Regions from separate parts of the Micromonospora sp. NPDC049175 genome, predicted to be linked through region 1. Evidence: riboswitches for the same ligand, from Rfam matches in the RefSeq annotation. Region 1 holds a riboswitch; each other region holds the start of a gene.
What was found. A riboswitch is a leader RNA that binds a small molecule or an ion and turns the genes downstream of it on or off. The one in region 1 is predicted to bind cobalamin.
Positions count from the first base shown of each region.

Region 2: it holds a riboswitch for cobalamin, as region 1 does, so the genes downstream of both, bluB (5,6-dimethylbenzimidazole synthase) here and cobN (cobaltochelatase subunit CobN) in region 1, are expected to answer to the same signal.
Region 3: it holds a riboswitch for cobalamin, as region 1 does, so the genes downstream of both, ACGFH8_RS00715 (acyl-CoA thioesterase) here and cobN (cobaltochelatase subunit CobN) in region 1, are expected to answer to the same signal.
Region 4: it holds a riboswitch for cobalamin, as region 1 does, so the genes downstream of both, ACGFH8_RS19415 (ribonucleoside-diphosphate reductase subunit alpha) here and cobN (cobaltochelatase subunit CobN) in region 1, are expected to answer to the same signal.

Region 1 is NZ_JBICSY010000006.1:164,571-167,665, reverse strand. It holds gene ACGFH8_RS24055 (hypothetical protein) at 1-278, opposite strand, end outside; gene ACGFH8_RS24050 (RNA polymerase sigma factor) at 271-726, opposite strand; gene ACGFH8_RS24045 (hypothetical protein) at 974-1,309, shown strand; cobalamin riboswitch at 1,565-1,694, shown strand; gene cobN (cobaltochelatase subunit CobN) at 2,028-3,095, shown strand, end outside.
Region 2 is NZ_JBICSY010000013.1:15,476-18,570, reverse strand. It holds gene ACGFH8_RS32605 (bifunctional 5,10-methylenetetrahydrofolate dehydrogenase/5,10-methenyltetrahydrofolate cyclohydrolase) at 122-1,021, shown strand; cobalamin riboswitch at 1,033-1,234, shown strand; gene bluB (5,6-dimethylbenzimidazole synthase) at 1,264-1,890, shown strand; gene ACGFH8_RS32595 (hypothetical protein) at 2,053-2,271, opposite strand; gene ACGFH8_RS32590 (DNA-binding protein) at 2,757-2,966, shown strand.
Region 3 is NZ_JBICSY010000001.1:169,487-172,581, forward strand. It holds gene ACGFH8_RS00705 (MFS transporter) at 1-222, shown strand, start outside; gene ACGFH8_RS00710 (zinc-dependent alcohol dehydrogenase family protein) at 251-1,243, opposite strand; gene ACGFH8_RS00715 (acyl-CoA thioesterase) at 1,350-1,796, opposite strand; cobalamin riboswitch at 1,992-2,206, opposite strand; gene ACGFH8_RS00720 (copper resistance protein CopC) at 2,337-3,095, shown strand, end outside.
Region 4 is NZ_JBICSY010000004.1:527,056-530,150, reverse strand. It holds gene ACGFH8_RS19415 (ribonucleoside-diphosphate reductase subunit alpha) at 1-1,996, opposite strand, end outside; cobalamin riboswitch at 2,192-2,409, opposite strand; gene ACGFH8_RS19410 (L-fuconate dehydratase) at 2,965-3,095, shown strand, end outside.

The sequences.
Region 1 (3,095 bases):
GGCAGCGGCGACGCGACGCCGCTGGGCGTCGTCTGGTCGGGCGAGACGGCGATGCTGACGCCGGCGAAGCGCAGCAGCCCGGACACCACGTCGGCGACGGCGGCACGGGTCGGCGGCAACACCGCCACCAGTACGGCGGCCAGCGCCGCCGCGGCGAGCGGACGCCACCGCAACGCCGGCCGGTGGAGCCGTTCGCGGACCTGGGCGCGCACGTCGGGCGGCTCGGGCGTCTCCAGCCAGGTGGACAGGTCACGCAGTTCCCGTTCGAGGTCACCCATGCCGGACCTCCTCCCGGTCGAGGAGGCCGCGAAGCTTCGCCAGGGCCCGGGACGTGCGCGACTTCACCGTGCCCCGGGGCCAGCCCAGCGTCGCCACCGTCTCCTCCTCGCTGAGGTCGAGGAAGAACCGGCAGACGATCACCTCACGGTCGCGTACCGGAAGTTGCCGTAGGGCCCGCACCAGCGCGGCGCGGCGCTCCCCGGCGAGGACCGCACCCACCGCGTCGTCCTCGGCGATCTCCGACGCCGGGTCCGCCGCCGCGGCGCGCAGGACGAGCCCGTCGCGCCGGCCGCGCGACCGGTGCAGGTTGCGGGTCTCGTTGGCGACGATCGCGAGCAACCAGGACCGGAAGGACGACTCGCCCCGATAACGGGACAACTTGCGGTACGCCTTCACAAACGCCTCCTGGGTGACGTCCTCGGAGTCCGAGCCCGCGCCGAGCAGCACCGCCGTCCGGTACGCGGACGCGGTGTGCCGAGCGACCAGCAGGTCGTACGCCTCCAGGTCACCTGCGCGAGCGCGGGTGACGAGCGCCTCGTCGTCCAGGGGAACCTCCGTTCGGGATCACACTCATGACACCGCCCACGCTCGGCGGGTTCCAACCCTCGTCGGGTCAGCTGTCTCCCACCCGGCGTGCAGCGTATTGCCAGGATTTGGTGCTGCACTGGAGGGGCGTCGAGGGAAGGGGTGGGGCATGAGCTGGTTCAGTCGGCGGTCACGGGGTGCCGAAGCGACCCCGACGAAGCTGGACCGGGAGGCGACCCGGGACGACCTCGCCGCGCTGGAGGCGTTCGTCACGAGCCGGCGCGGGGTGGAGTTCTACCTGGAGCCGGAGACCACCGCGACGGACACCACGGTGGTGGCGATCGCCCACGACGGGGAGTGGATCCGGCGCCGCACCGGCACACCACGGGCGGCGGGGTCCATCGCCCGCAAGCACGCGGTGCCGCTGTACGAGGCGGGCCGCACCGGCTATCCGGAACGGATGCGGGTGTGGAGCCGCGCCCACCCGGAACGCCACGCCCGCTGAGGCGGGTCCCCGGCTCAGGCTCGTCCGCTCAGGCGGTCGCGACGGCTGAGTGGCAAAGAGGAGCCGCACAGGCACTCGACCCCCTCTGCGGGCGCCCTCCGCCACCGGCCCATCAGCTTGCCGTCTGGTGCGTCAGGCGACCCCTGCGCGCCGATATTTCCGCAGGTCAATGTGGTGAGCGTGGCCGGACGACGCCGGGGTCGGCGTTGACCGGCGGCGCGGCGGTGTGGCAGCATTCGCGGCCTGACGGCAGTGAAGGAAGTCGGTGCGATTCCGACGCGGTCCCGCCACTGTCACCGGGGAGCGATCCCCCCTCGTGAGTCACGGCCGTGTGTCTGCGGCTGGAAGGCCGGGGGAGAGCGTCGATCCGGAAGCCAGGATACTTCGGCCGTCGGGATGTGCCCCAGGGCGTGGACACCCGAGGAGGACCCGATGACGCACAGCGTCTCATTCATCGACGATCATCGTCATGACCCGCATCGCGGGCGCTGCGCCGCGCCCACGGCCGGCCGCGCCGGCACGTCTCGGGCCGGCCGCCGCGGCGTACGCCAGGCCGTTGGCTTTCGGTACCGCTGAGTCGAACGCCTGGCGCTGACCGGCCCCGACGTCCGCGTCGGCATGCCGTCCACCCGGGCCGTCGTACCGGCTGACGCCGTACCCACCCGCTTCGTCCGGGCCGCCTCCGTGGCGGCCGGGGCGTCACTCTCCGGAGCCTGCCGTGCGCATCCTGCTGCTCTCCACCGCCGACACCGACCTGCTGGCCGCCCGCGCCAGCGGCGCCGACTACCGGCTCGCCAACCCCGCGCGGGTCGCCGCCGACGAGGTGCCCGCCCTGCTCGACGGGGTCGCCCTCGTCGTCGTACGCCTGCTCGGCGGTCGGCAGGCGTGGCCGGACGGTCTCGCCGCGGTGCTCGCCACGGGTGTGCCGACGGTGGTGCTCGGCGGCGAGGCGCTGCCCGACGCGGAGCTGATGGCCATCTCCACAGTGCCGTCCGGGGTCGTCACCCAGGCGCTGGCGTACCTGGTCGAGGGCGGGCCGGACAACCTGGCGCAGTTGGCCCGGTTCCTCTCCGACACGGTGCTGCTCACCGGCGAGGGGTTCGCCCCGCCCGCGCCGACCCCGGCGTACGGCGTGCACGGCGAGCACCCGACCGACCCGCGACGGCCCACCGTGGGGATCGTCTTCTACCGGGCGCACGCCCTCGCCGGCAACACCGACTTCGTCGACGTCCTCGCCGACGCGGTCCACCGAGCCGGCGGCAACCCGCTGCCGATCTTCTGCGGCTCGCTGCGGGGGCTGACCACGGGCGCGGGCCCGCTCGGGCTCTTCGCCCGCTGCGACGCGCTGCTGGTCACCGTGCTCGCGGCCGGTGGCGCGGTCGCCGCGGACGCCTCCGGTGGCGGCGACGAGGACGCCTGGGACGTCGGCGCCCTGGCCGCCCTGGACGTGCCGATCATCCAGGCGCTGTGCCTGACCAGCACCCGCGAGCAGTGGGCCGGCAGCGACGCCGGTCTGTCCCCGTTGGACGCGGCCATGCAGGTGGCCATCCCCGAGTTCGACGGCCGGATCGTCAGCGTGCCGTTCTCGTTCAAGCAGATCGACGCCGACGGGCTGTCGGTCTACGCGGCCGACGCCGACCGGGCCGCCCGGGTGGCCGGGATCGCCGTACGCCACGCCCGACTGCGGTACGTGCCCGCCGCCGACAAGCGGGTCGCCGTGGTGCTCAGCTCGTACCCCACCAAGCACTCCCGGGTCGGTAACGCCGTCGGGCTGGACACCCCGGTC
Region 2 (3,095 bases), on a different contig from region 1:
CAGCTGCCCTGGTGATGCGGCATCATCGAGGGCACCGGCGACTGGCGGCACGGGGATGGTCGAACCATCGGGGAGCCTCTCGCGGGCGTCGACCGCCTGGGCGCCTGCGTGGAGGAACATCATGACCACGACACGTGGATCCGCAGAGCACCACACCCCGGCGGGCACGGCCCGGCTCCTGCCGGGTGCTCCCGTCGCCGAAGCCGTCCTGGCCGAGACCGCCGCCGCTGCCACAGGCCTGCGCCGCCGCGGGATCACACCGAGCCTGGCCACGATTCTCGTCGGCGACGACGACGCCAGCGCCGGCTACATCTCCATCAAGCAGCGTCAGGCGGCCGAACTCGGGTTCGACTCCCCGCACGTGCACCTGCCCGCCACCGCCACCCAGGCCGAGCTGCACCAGGCCATCGCCCGCTTCAACACCGACCCGGCCGTGCACGGACTGCTCGTGCAGTACCCCGTTCCGGGCCATCTGGACTACGACGCGGCGCTACAGACAATCGACCCGGACAAGGACGTCGACGGCATGCACCCGCTGAACATGGGACGCCTCGCCGTCGGCCTGCCCGGCCCGCTGCCGTGCACCCCCGCCGGCATCGAAGCCCTCCTGGCGTACCACGAGATCCCCGTCGCCGGTCGCGAGGTCGTCATCCTCGGCCGGGGCGCCACCCTCGGCCGGCCCCTGGCGATGCTGCTCGCCCAGAAGCGCCCCACCGCCAACGCCGCCGTCACCGTCGTACACACGGGCGTGCCCGACTGGGCCCGCTACACCCGCCGCGCCGACATCCTCGTCGCCGCCGCCGGCGTACCCGGGATCGTGCGACCCGAGCACGTCAAGCCGGGCGCCGTCGTCATCGGCGCCGGCGTCCGCTACGACGGGCGACGCCTCCTGCCGGACGTGGACGAAGCGTGCGCCGAGGTCGCCGGCGCCATCACGCCCCGGGTCGGCGGGGTCGGTCCGACCACTGTCGCGATGCTCTTCCGCAACGCCGTGCGCGCCGCCGAGCGCGCGAGTCGGTAGCTATGCTGCCGGTGGCACAAACGTTGCGAGGTGCCCCCGCGCGAGTGGGGAGAATCGGGAAGCCGGTGTGAGTCCGGCACGGGCCCGCCGCGGTGACCGGGGAGCTGCCACCCACGCGTACCAGACGCAGCCACTGGCCCTGAGGGGCTGGGAAGGCGGGTGGCCAGCGCAGATCCGGGAGTCCGAAGACCGGCCTCGCGTCATGGGCCCCGTCAGGGGCGCGAGCGCAGCGGGAGCCTGCCGTGAACACCGGACTCTACGAGACCATCCACCGCCGCCGCGACGTACGTGCCCAGTTCACCGGGGCGCCGATCCCCTCCGAGACGCTGGATCGGATCCTCACGGCGGCGCACGCCGCGCCGAGCGTCGGTCTCTCCCAACCCTGGGACTTCATCCTGGTCCGCGATCCCGAGCTGCGGCAGGAGTTCCACCGACACGTGGAGCGGGAGCGGAACACCTTCGCGGCCACTCTCGACGGCCCGGCGGCGGAACGCTTCGCCCGGATCAAGATCGATGGTGTACGGGAGTCGACGTTGTCGGTCGTGGTCACGTACGACCCGGAGCGGGGTGGGCCGGCCGTGCTCGGTCGTCACGCGATCGCCGACGCCGGCCTCTACTCGGTCTGTCTGGCGATCCAGAACCTGTGGCTGGCCGCAACCGCCGAGCAGCTCGGGGTCGGCTGGGTCTCGTTCTACCGGGAGCCGTTCCTGCGCGAGCTGCTCGGCATCCCGGCCACCGTCCGCCCGGTGGCGTGGCTCTGCCTCGGCCCGGTCACCCATCTGGAGCAGACGCCGGACCTGGAGCGGCACGGCTGGCGTCAACGTCGCCCGCTGTCGTCGGTGATCCACCACGATCGTTGGTCCGGGTGACTGCAGCCCTGGGCGCGCAGCCGAGCGCGCGAGCCAGTAGCCCGGTTCCGCCGTTACCGCCAAGATCACTTAATGCTGAGTAGTCAGAACGGGTCGCCCACAACTACTCAGCATTAAGTGATCGAGGCGGCTACCTGCGCTCCTCGCCGCATCGGATGAGGCTCACCGGACCCAGCCCAGAAAGCGCCGGTGCAGCACCCCGGCGGACACCCAGGTCAGGTCCTCCGCAGCCCAGACCAGGTAGGACGCCATGTAGAGACCCAACGACACCGCCGCGCCATCGAACTCGGCACGCAGCTCGGTACGCCGGGTCCGACAGGGCCAAGGGGCGTCACAGCCGCCGCAGGTCCACAACGGAAGGACCGGGCCATGGGTGGTCACTGCACCCTGTTCGGGGAGAGGTCGGCGGCGGACCGGGCGTGCCAGCGGGCGACCCATTCCGCCTGGCAACAGGGGTACGGAGACAGCCGCGCCCGCCACCAGCGACAGCCCGCACAGAGGCCGTCAACGCCGGGCGAGTCCACGGACAGGATCGGCCCGAGGTGATCCTCGATCATTCCTGCTCCTCCCCTGGCCAGTGGCCGCGCCGGATCGGGATGCGGTGTCTAGCTCGGCACGGCAGGTCCGCCCCGCATCGGCAGATCCGCCGCCACCGCCGCCATGACCAGACCGGCCGATGTCGCCGAGCGAAGGTCAGCGCCACCGCCAGCAGGTAGTCGTCGTACGGCACATGCTTCGGCACCCGACCTCCCGGCGAGTTGTCCCGCCGTTGCCTGGCGTGACCACTCCACCACACACCACTCGATGATGTCTTGTCAATCTGCAAGTGACGATAGTCAAGTGTAAGTTGCGCTTAGTTTCAGGCCGTGAAGCGACCGCGCTTGTACGGGCCTGGCGAGTTGGCCGCCCTGTTCAACGTGTCGCGGCAGCGGGTCCTGCAGATCACCCGCCGACCCGGCTTCCCTGAGCCGATGGCCCGCCTGATCGGGACGACCATCTGGGATGCGGACGAGGTAGACGACTGGGCCAAGCACAACCGCCCACCACGCCCAACCGAGGGCGACGAAGACCGCTGACACGGATGCGCTTACCGCACGCCCTGCCGGACTGGGTCCGTCAGCACCTGGACCTCGGAGGTGACGTGACGCGTGAGAGGTCTATGCCACCAGCCAGAGGTCATCCCCGAAGTTCTTGAATACGCATCG
Region 3 (3,095 bases), on a different contig from region 1:
CCCGAAGCCCGCAGCCGGCTCAACACGGCGTTGGCCACCGGCAACTTCATCGGCGGCGCGATCGGCTCCGCCGCCGGGACCATGCTCTGGTCCGCCGGCGGCTGGGCAGCGGTAACGATCACGGGAGCGGCACTGTGCTGTTTCGCGCTCACCGTCTGGGCGTTGGGACGTCGCGGTCCACTCGTGATCGGGCTTCGCCCGGACGGACCGCGCGCCACCTGACCACGTCGCCCGTCACGAACGGCTCCGCTCAACCGGCGATGTCCACGACCACCTTGCCGTTGGCGGTGCCGCTGGCGACCAGTCGGTGGGCGTCCAGGACCGTGTCGAGCGTGAACGTGCGCGGATCCAGTCGCGGGCGCAGGGCGCCGGCGTCGGCAAGCGTCGCGATCTCGCGCAGAATGTCGCCCTGGTGTTCGCGCCCGCGCCCGGTCAGCATCGGCAGCAGGGTGAACACGCCGGAGTAGGTGGCTCCCCGGAACGACAGCGGGGCGAGCGAGTGGGTCCCCCAGCCCAGCGCGCTGACCACGTGTCCGTGATAGGTGCGCACCGCCGCGAAGGACACGTCGAGGGTCGAGCCGCCCACGTTGTCGGCGATGATGTCGAACCCCGCCCCGTCGGTGTATCTCTGCACGTACTCCTCGACGCTTGTCGAGGTGTAGTCGATCGCCACCGCGCCCAGGCTCTCGATCAGACTAATGCTCGCCGGCCCACCCGTGGCGTACGCCTCCGCGCCGCGAGCCTGGGCGAGTTGGACGCTCACGTATCCGACACCGCCGGCGCCGCCGTGCACAAGCACCTTCTGCCCGGCACGGACTCCGGCCCGGTCGACAAGCCCCTCCCAGGAGGTGATCGCCGCCAGGGGCAACGCGGCGGCCTCCCGCATCGAGAGGGTTTTCGGCTTGCGGGCCAGGAGCCGCGCGTCCACGGCGGCGTATTCGGCAAGCGACCCCTGGAGGTCGCCCACTCCCCCGCACAGCCCGTACACCTCGTCCCCCGGCGCGAAGTCGGTCACGTCGGCACCGGCCGCCGCGACGACGCCGGCGAGGTCCAGGCCGAGCACCGCCGGAGGCTGGACGCGCGCGTGCGCGGCCTTTCCCGCCTGGATCTTCGTGTCGAGCGGGTTGACCCCGCTGGCGACGATCCGCACCAGCACCTGCCCGCGCTCGGGGATGGGTCTGTCGATCTCCTCGACCAGGAGCGGAACGTCGAACTCCCGCAGCACCGCAGCGCGCATAACCATCCACACTCTCCGTGACCGAGTCTTCACGTGGACGCTATCCGACCAGATCGACGGCGGGGCGGGTTCCTCGGACCGGCCAGCACCGCGACGGGGGGCCGAACGCGGGTCAGCCGTCGTCGGCGCCGTCGAGCAGCGCGCGTCGCAGCGCCAGCCGGTGCTCGCGGCGGATCTCCGCCTCCCGGTACCGTCGCCGGTCCCCGTCGGTCTCGGGCAGCAGCGGCGGCACCGTACGGGGCTGGCCGTCGTCGTCGATGGCGACCATGACCAGGTGGGCGGTGGCCACGTCGGTGGGTGGCACCGCCCGGTCCCATCGGTCGGCGGTCACCTTGACGGCCACCTCCATCGAACTGCGGCCGGCCCAGGTGATCCGGGCGTCGACGTGCACGACGTCGCCGACCCGTACCGCGCGCAGGAACGCGGTCTCGTCGATGGCGGCGGTCACCGCCGGCCCGTCGGAGTGCCGGGCGGCGACCACACCGGCGACGGAGTCGATGAGGTTGAGGATCCGGCCGCCGTGCACCGTACCCATCAGGTTCGTGTGGTGCTGGTCCATGATCTGCGACAGGGTCAGGTGCGACGCCGACGGCGCTCGGCCGGCGATCGTGGTGGTGTCGTGCACAGCGGTAGTCCGTCCCTCGGGAAACCACGCCGCCGGTCGCGGACACACGCTGACGAGGACCTGGCCGTGCGCCACACGCACGGCCCGTCACCGGCTCAGCCCACCCGCGAGGCCGACGGCAGCGCACACGGTTGTGTACGCGGCGCCGGCAGGTCTTCGGACTCGCGGGCCTGACCGGTCGTGCCGGTCCCCTACTGGCCGTCGCTTCCCAGGCCGCTGGCCCAGTGCTGATGACGGCTGTCGTTCCCACTCACCGCTGCGGGGCAGCCCCGGATTTCCACCGGGTTCCCTCTTACGACGCCCAGCCGGTCAGGACGGGGCGAACCAGCGCCGTCGGCAGCATAGCTGGCCAGGGAATCTGTCCACCGGGGGCATCGTGCCGCAGCGGCCCGCGTGCTCGTCGTCAACTTTTGTCGTTCGAGGAAGAAGATCGCCACCTCTTGAAAAAAGTCTCGCGAGGGTGAGGATATCCAGATGCGTCGTCTCCCCCAGACTTGCGGCCGGGTGGTCTCGGGCCTCCTCGCGTTCCTCCTCGCCTCGGCGGTCGCCCTCCTCGCGTCCGCCCAACCCGCCGCGGCGCACGGGACCCTCGCCGCGTCCACGCCGGCGAGCGGGACCACCGTGCGCGAGCCGTTCACGGAGGTGCGGCTCTCCTTCACCGAGAAGGCCGCCGCCAACGCGTTCTTCACGGTCACCGCCCCGGGTGGCACCCGGGTCGACAACGGCTGGTCGCAGGGGGAACCCAAACCGCTGGAGAAGCCGGTACGGGAGTACTTCCTGGTCAACGGGCAGTTCGAGCCGCGGGAGTACACGACGGGGTTCCCCGCGGTGGTGAGCGTCGCCCACCTGCCCGCCAAGGGCCAGTACTCGGTGAGCTATCTGTCGGTCGCCTCGGACGGCGACACCGTGCGGGGCACCCTGACCTTCCGCTACGACGGGCGGGTGACGGCGGCGCCGAAGGGATGGAGCCCGCCGTCGACCCAGCCGGACCCGGCCCTGGTGGCCGCCGCCGAGCAGCACAACAGCGGGCAGGCCTCGGCGGTGCCGACCACCGCGGACGATCCGTCGAGCCCGCCGGCTGCGGCAGCTCCGTCGACCGGGTCCACCGAGGAGAGCGGCCGCGGAACGGTGGCCCTGGCCGGCTGGGCGGTGGTGGTCGCGGCGGCCCTGGCGGTGGCCGGGTACGTCGTCTGGCGTCGCCGATCGGCCTCCGCCGGCACATCCACCGGCCGG
Region 4 (3,095 bases), on a different contig from region 1:
GCTCCGCGATGTCCTGCACCGACCCCTCCGCCCGCTTGATCGCCGAGCGGATCCGGTCGGTCCACAGGCCGCGGGCCTTCAGCTCGCGGACCAGCGCGGTGTTGACCTGGAGGAACTCCCCCGACAGGGTCTCGCGCTTGAAGAGGTTGGACACCTGCGGTTCGATGCACTCGTAGCACCCGGCGATCGACGCGATCGTCGCGGTCGGGGCGACCGCCACCAGCAGCGAGTTGCGCAGCCCGTCCGCCTGGACCCGCTGGCGCAGCGCGTCCCACCTGGCGGTCTGCGTGCCCTGGACGCCCCACAGGTCGGGCTGCAACTGGCCGCGCGCGGCGCGGGTCTGCGCGTACGCCGGGTGCGCGCCGAACTCGCGCGCCAGGTCGGCGGAGGTCTCCAGCGCGGTCAGGTACAGCTCCTCGCTGATCCGGGTGGACAGCTCCCGGGCGGCCGGTGAGTCGAACGGCAGCCGCAGCGCGAAGAAGACGTCCTGGAGACCCATCAGCCCGAGCCCGACCGGCCGCCAGCGGGGGTTGCTCGCCGCCGCCTGCGCGGTCGGGTAGTAGTTGATGTCGATGACCCGGTCGAGGAAGGTGACGGCGGTACGGACCGTGGCGCGCAGCCGCTCCCAGTCGATGCCGCCGTCGGTGAGGTGCGCGGCGAGGTTCACCGAGCCGAGGTTGCACACGGCGGTCTCGGCGTCACTGGACACCTCGATGATCTCGGTGCAGAGGTTGGACAGGTGCACCACGTTGCCGTCTTCGGCGGTCTGGTTGCAGAGCCGGTTGGCGGCGTCCTTGAACGTCATCCACCCGTTGCCGGTCTGGGCCAGGGTGCGCATCATCTTCCCGTACAGCTCCCGCGCCGGGACCTGCCGCACGTGGCGGCCCTGCGCCTCGGCCTGGCGGTACGCGGCGTCGAACCGCTCCCCCCACAGGTCGGGCAGCTCGGGCACCTCGTGCGGGTCGAACAGCGACCACATCTCGTCGGCCTCGACCCGGCGCATGAACTCGTCCGGGACCCAGTTGGCCAGGTTGAGGTTGTGGGTGCGCCGGGCGTCCTCGCCGGTGTTGTCCCGCAGTTGCAGGAACTCCTCGATGTCCGGGTGCCACGGCTCCAGGTAGACGCAGGCCGCGCCCTTGCGCCGGCCGCCCTGGTTGACGGCGGCGACGCTCGCGTCCAGCGTGCGCAGCCACGGCACGATCCCGTTGGACTGCCCGTTGGTGCCGCGGATCAGCGCGCCCCGGGAGCGCACCCGGGAGTACGCGATGCCGATGCCGCCGGCGAACTTGGACAGGTTGGCGACCTGGGCGTAGCGCTGGTAGATCGAGTCCAGCTCGTCGCGTGGGGAGTCGACCAGATAGCAGGAGGACATCTGGGTGTGCCGGGTGCCGGAGTTGAACAACGTCGGTGAGCTGGGCAGATAGGCCAGGCTGGACATGAGTCGGTAGAAGTCGACGGCCTCGTCCGGCGTCTGGGACAGCCCGCAGGCCACCCGCAGCAGCCAGTACTGCGGGGTCTCCAGCACCAGGCGGCTGGTGGGGTGGCGCAGCAGGTACCTGTCGTACACCGTGCGCAGGCCGAAGTACTCGAACCGCCGGTCACCGTCCGGATCGACGGCGTCGTCGAGCATCGGGGCGTGCGCGGCGACGAACGCGGCGGTGTCGTCGCCGATCAGGCCCTCGGCGTGGCCGATCCGGATCGCCGCGCTGAACGAGGTCACGCCCTGCCGACGGACCTCCTTGCCGACGTAGCTGGAGAGCAGCCGGGCGGCGAGGCGGGAGTACTGCGGTTCCTCGCCGATCATCTCGGCCGCGGTCTGGATGGAGAGCCGGTCCAGCTCGGCAGTCGTCGCGCCGTCGTACAGGCCGCTGATCGTGCGGGTGGCGACCCGCATGGGGTCGACGTCGGTCAGGTCGTCGGCCCACCGCTCGACCGCCCGGACGATCTTGTTGACGTCCACGGATTCGGTGGCGCCGTTGCGCTTGCGGACCTGCATCGGCGTCCGCCGTACGGCCGGGTCGCCGACTGCCGGGACTACCTCGGTGACTGTCACCACTCACTCCTCGCGAGTTCGAGACCTGATGGCCCCTCGAACGCGTGGAGACAGACACCGGCGGACGCCACGCCGGGACGGCGTGGGTCAGGTGGCGTCGGCCGTCCCACGCGGCCTCGGACCGCCGCTCACCCGGGTGTGGGTACGCGGCGCGCTGGCAGGTCTTCGGACTCGTGGGCACGACCGGGTTGGCCGGTCTCCTACTGGCCGTCGCTTCCCAGGCCGATTCGTGGCCCAGTGCTCATGACGGCTGTCGTTCCCACTCACCGCTGCGGGACAGTCCCGGATTTCCACCGGGTTCCCTCTTGCCTCGACCGCTCGGGCTGAGCGGTCGAACCAGCTGCGCTCGACACCATATATAGGGACGCTGCCGTTGTCACACCCCACATGTCGGTCTCGGGCGTGTCGACGGCGACGCCCGTGATGGTCGTCACCGGCCACGCCTACCGGGCCGGGTCCCGTCGACGCGCGGCCGGCGAACGCCCGCGCGGCACGCGGCAGGCCGAGCGGGTGTCGACATTCGGAAAGGTGTGATGTATTAAGTCTTTAGATGTAAAGACCCCTACCCATACTCGACGGTCAATGCAACTTTCCGGAGTGGACATCCAATCTTCCGGACCACTATCCACTTCTCGCGTCACCGTCCCCATCGGTCTCGGGGCGCCTCCGCAGCCCGCGGCGTCGCCGGCAGTCAGGGCGTCTACCAGCGCGACACAGACCGCCATCGCCCCGGCCGGGGCCTGCGGACCAGGCACGTCGACCACGCCGACGGCACGTCGACGAATCAGCGGCGCGGGAAAAACATTAGATGTCTTCGATTCCCGGGTGATCGACGTCGTTGACGCGTCGGATTGACCCTCCGTATACTCCCAGAGATCATCTGATCTTTAGCCTAACCGGGCGAGGAGCGCATGCCGCAGATCACCGCCGTCACCGTCGAGGACGTCCGCTTCCCCACCTCCCTGACCGCTGACGGCTCCGACGCCATGAACAAGGACGGCGACTACTCGGCGGCCTATGTCGTCCTGCACACCGACGGCGT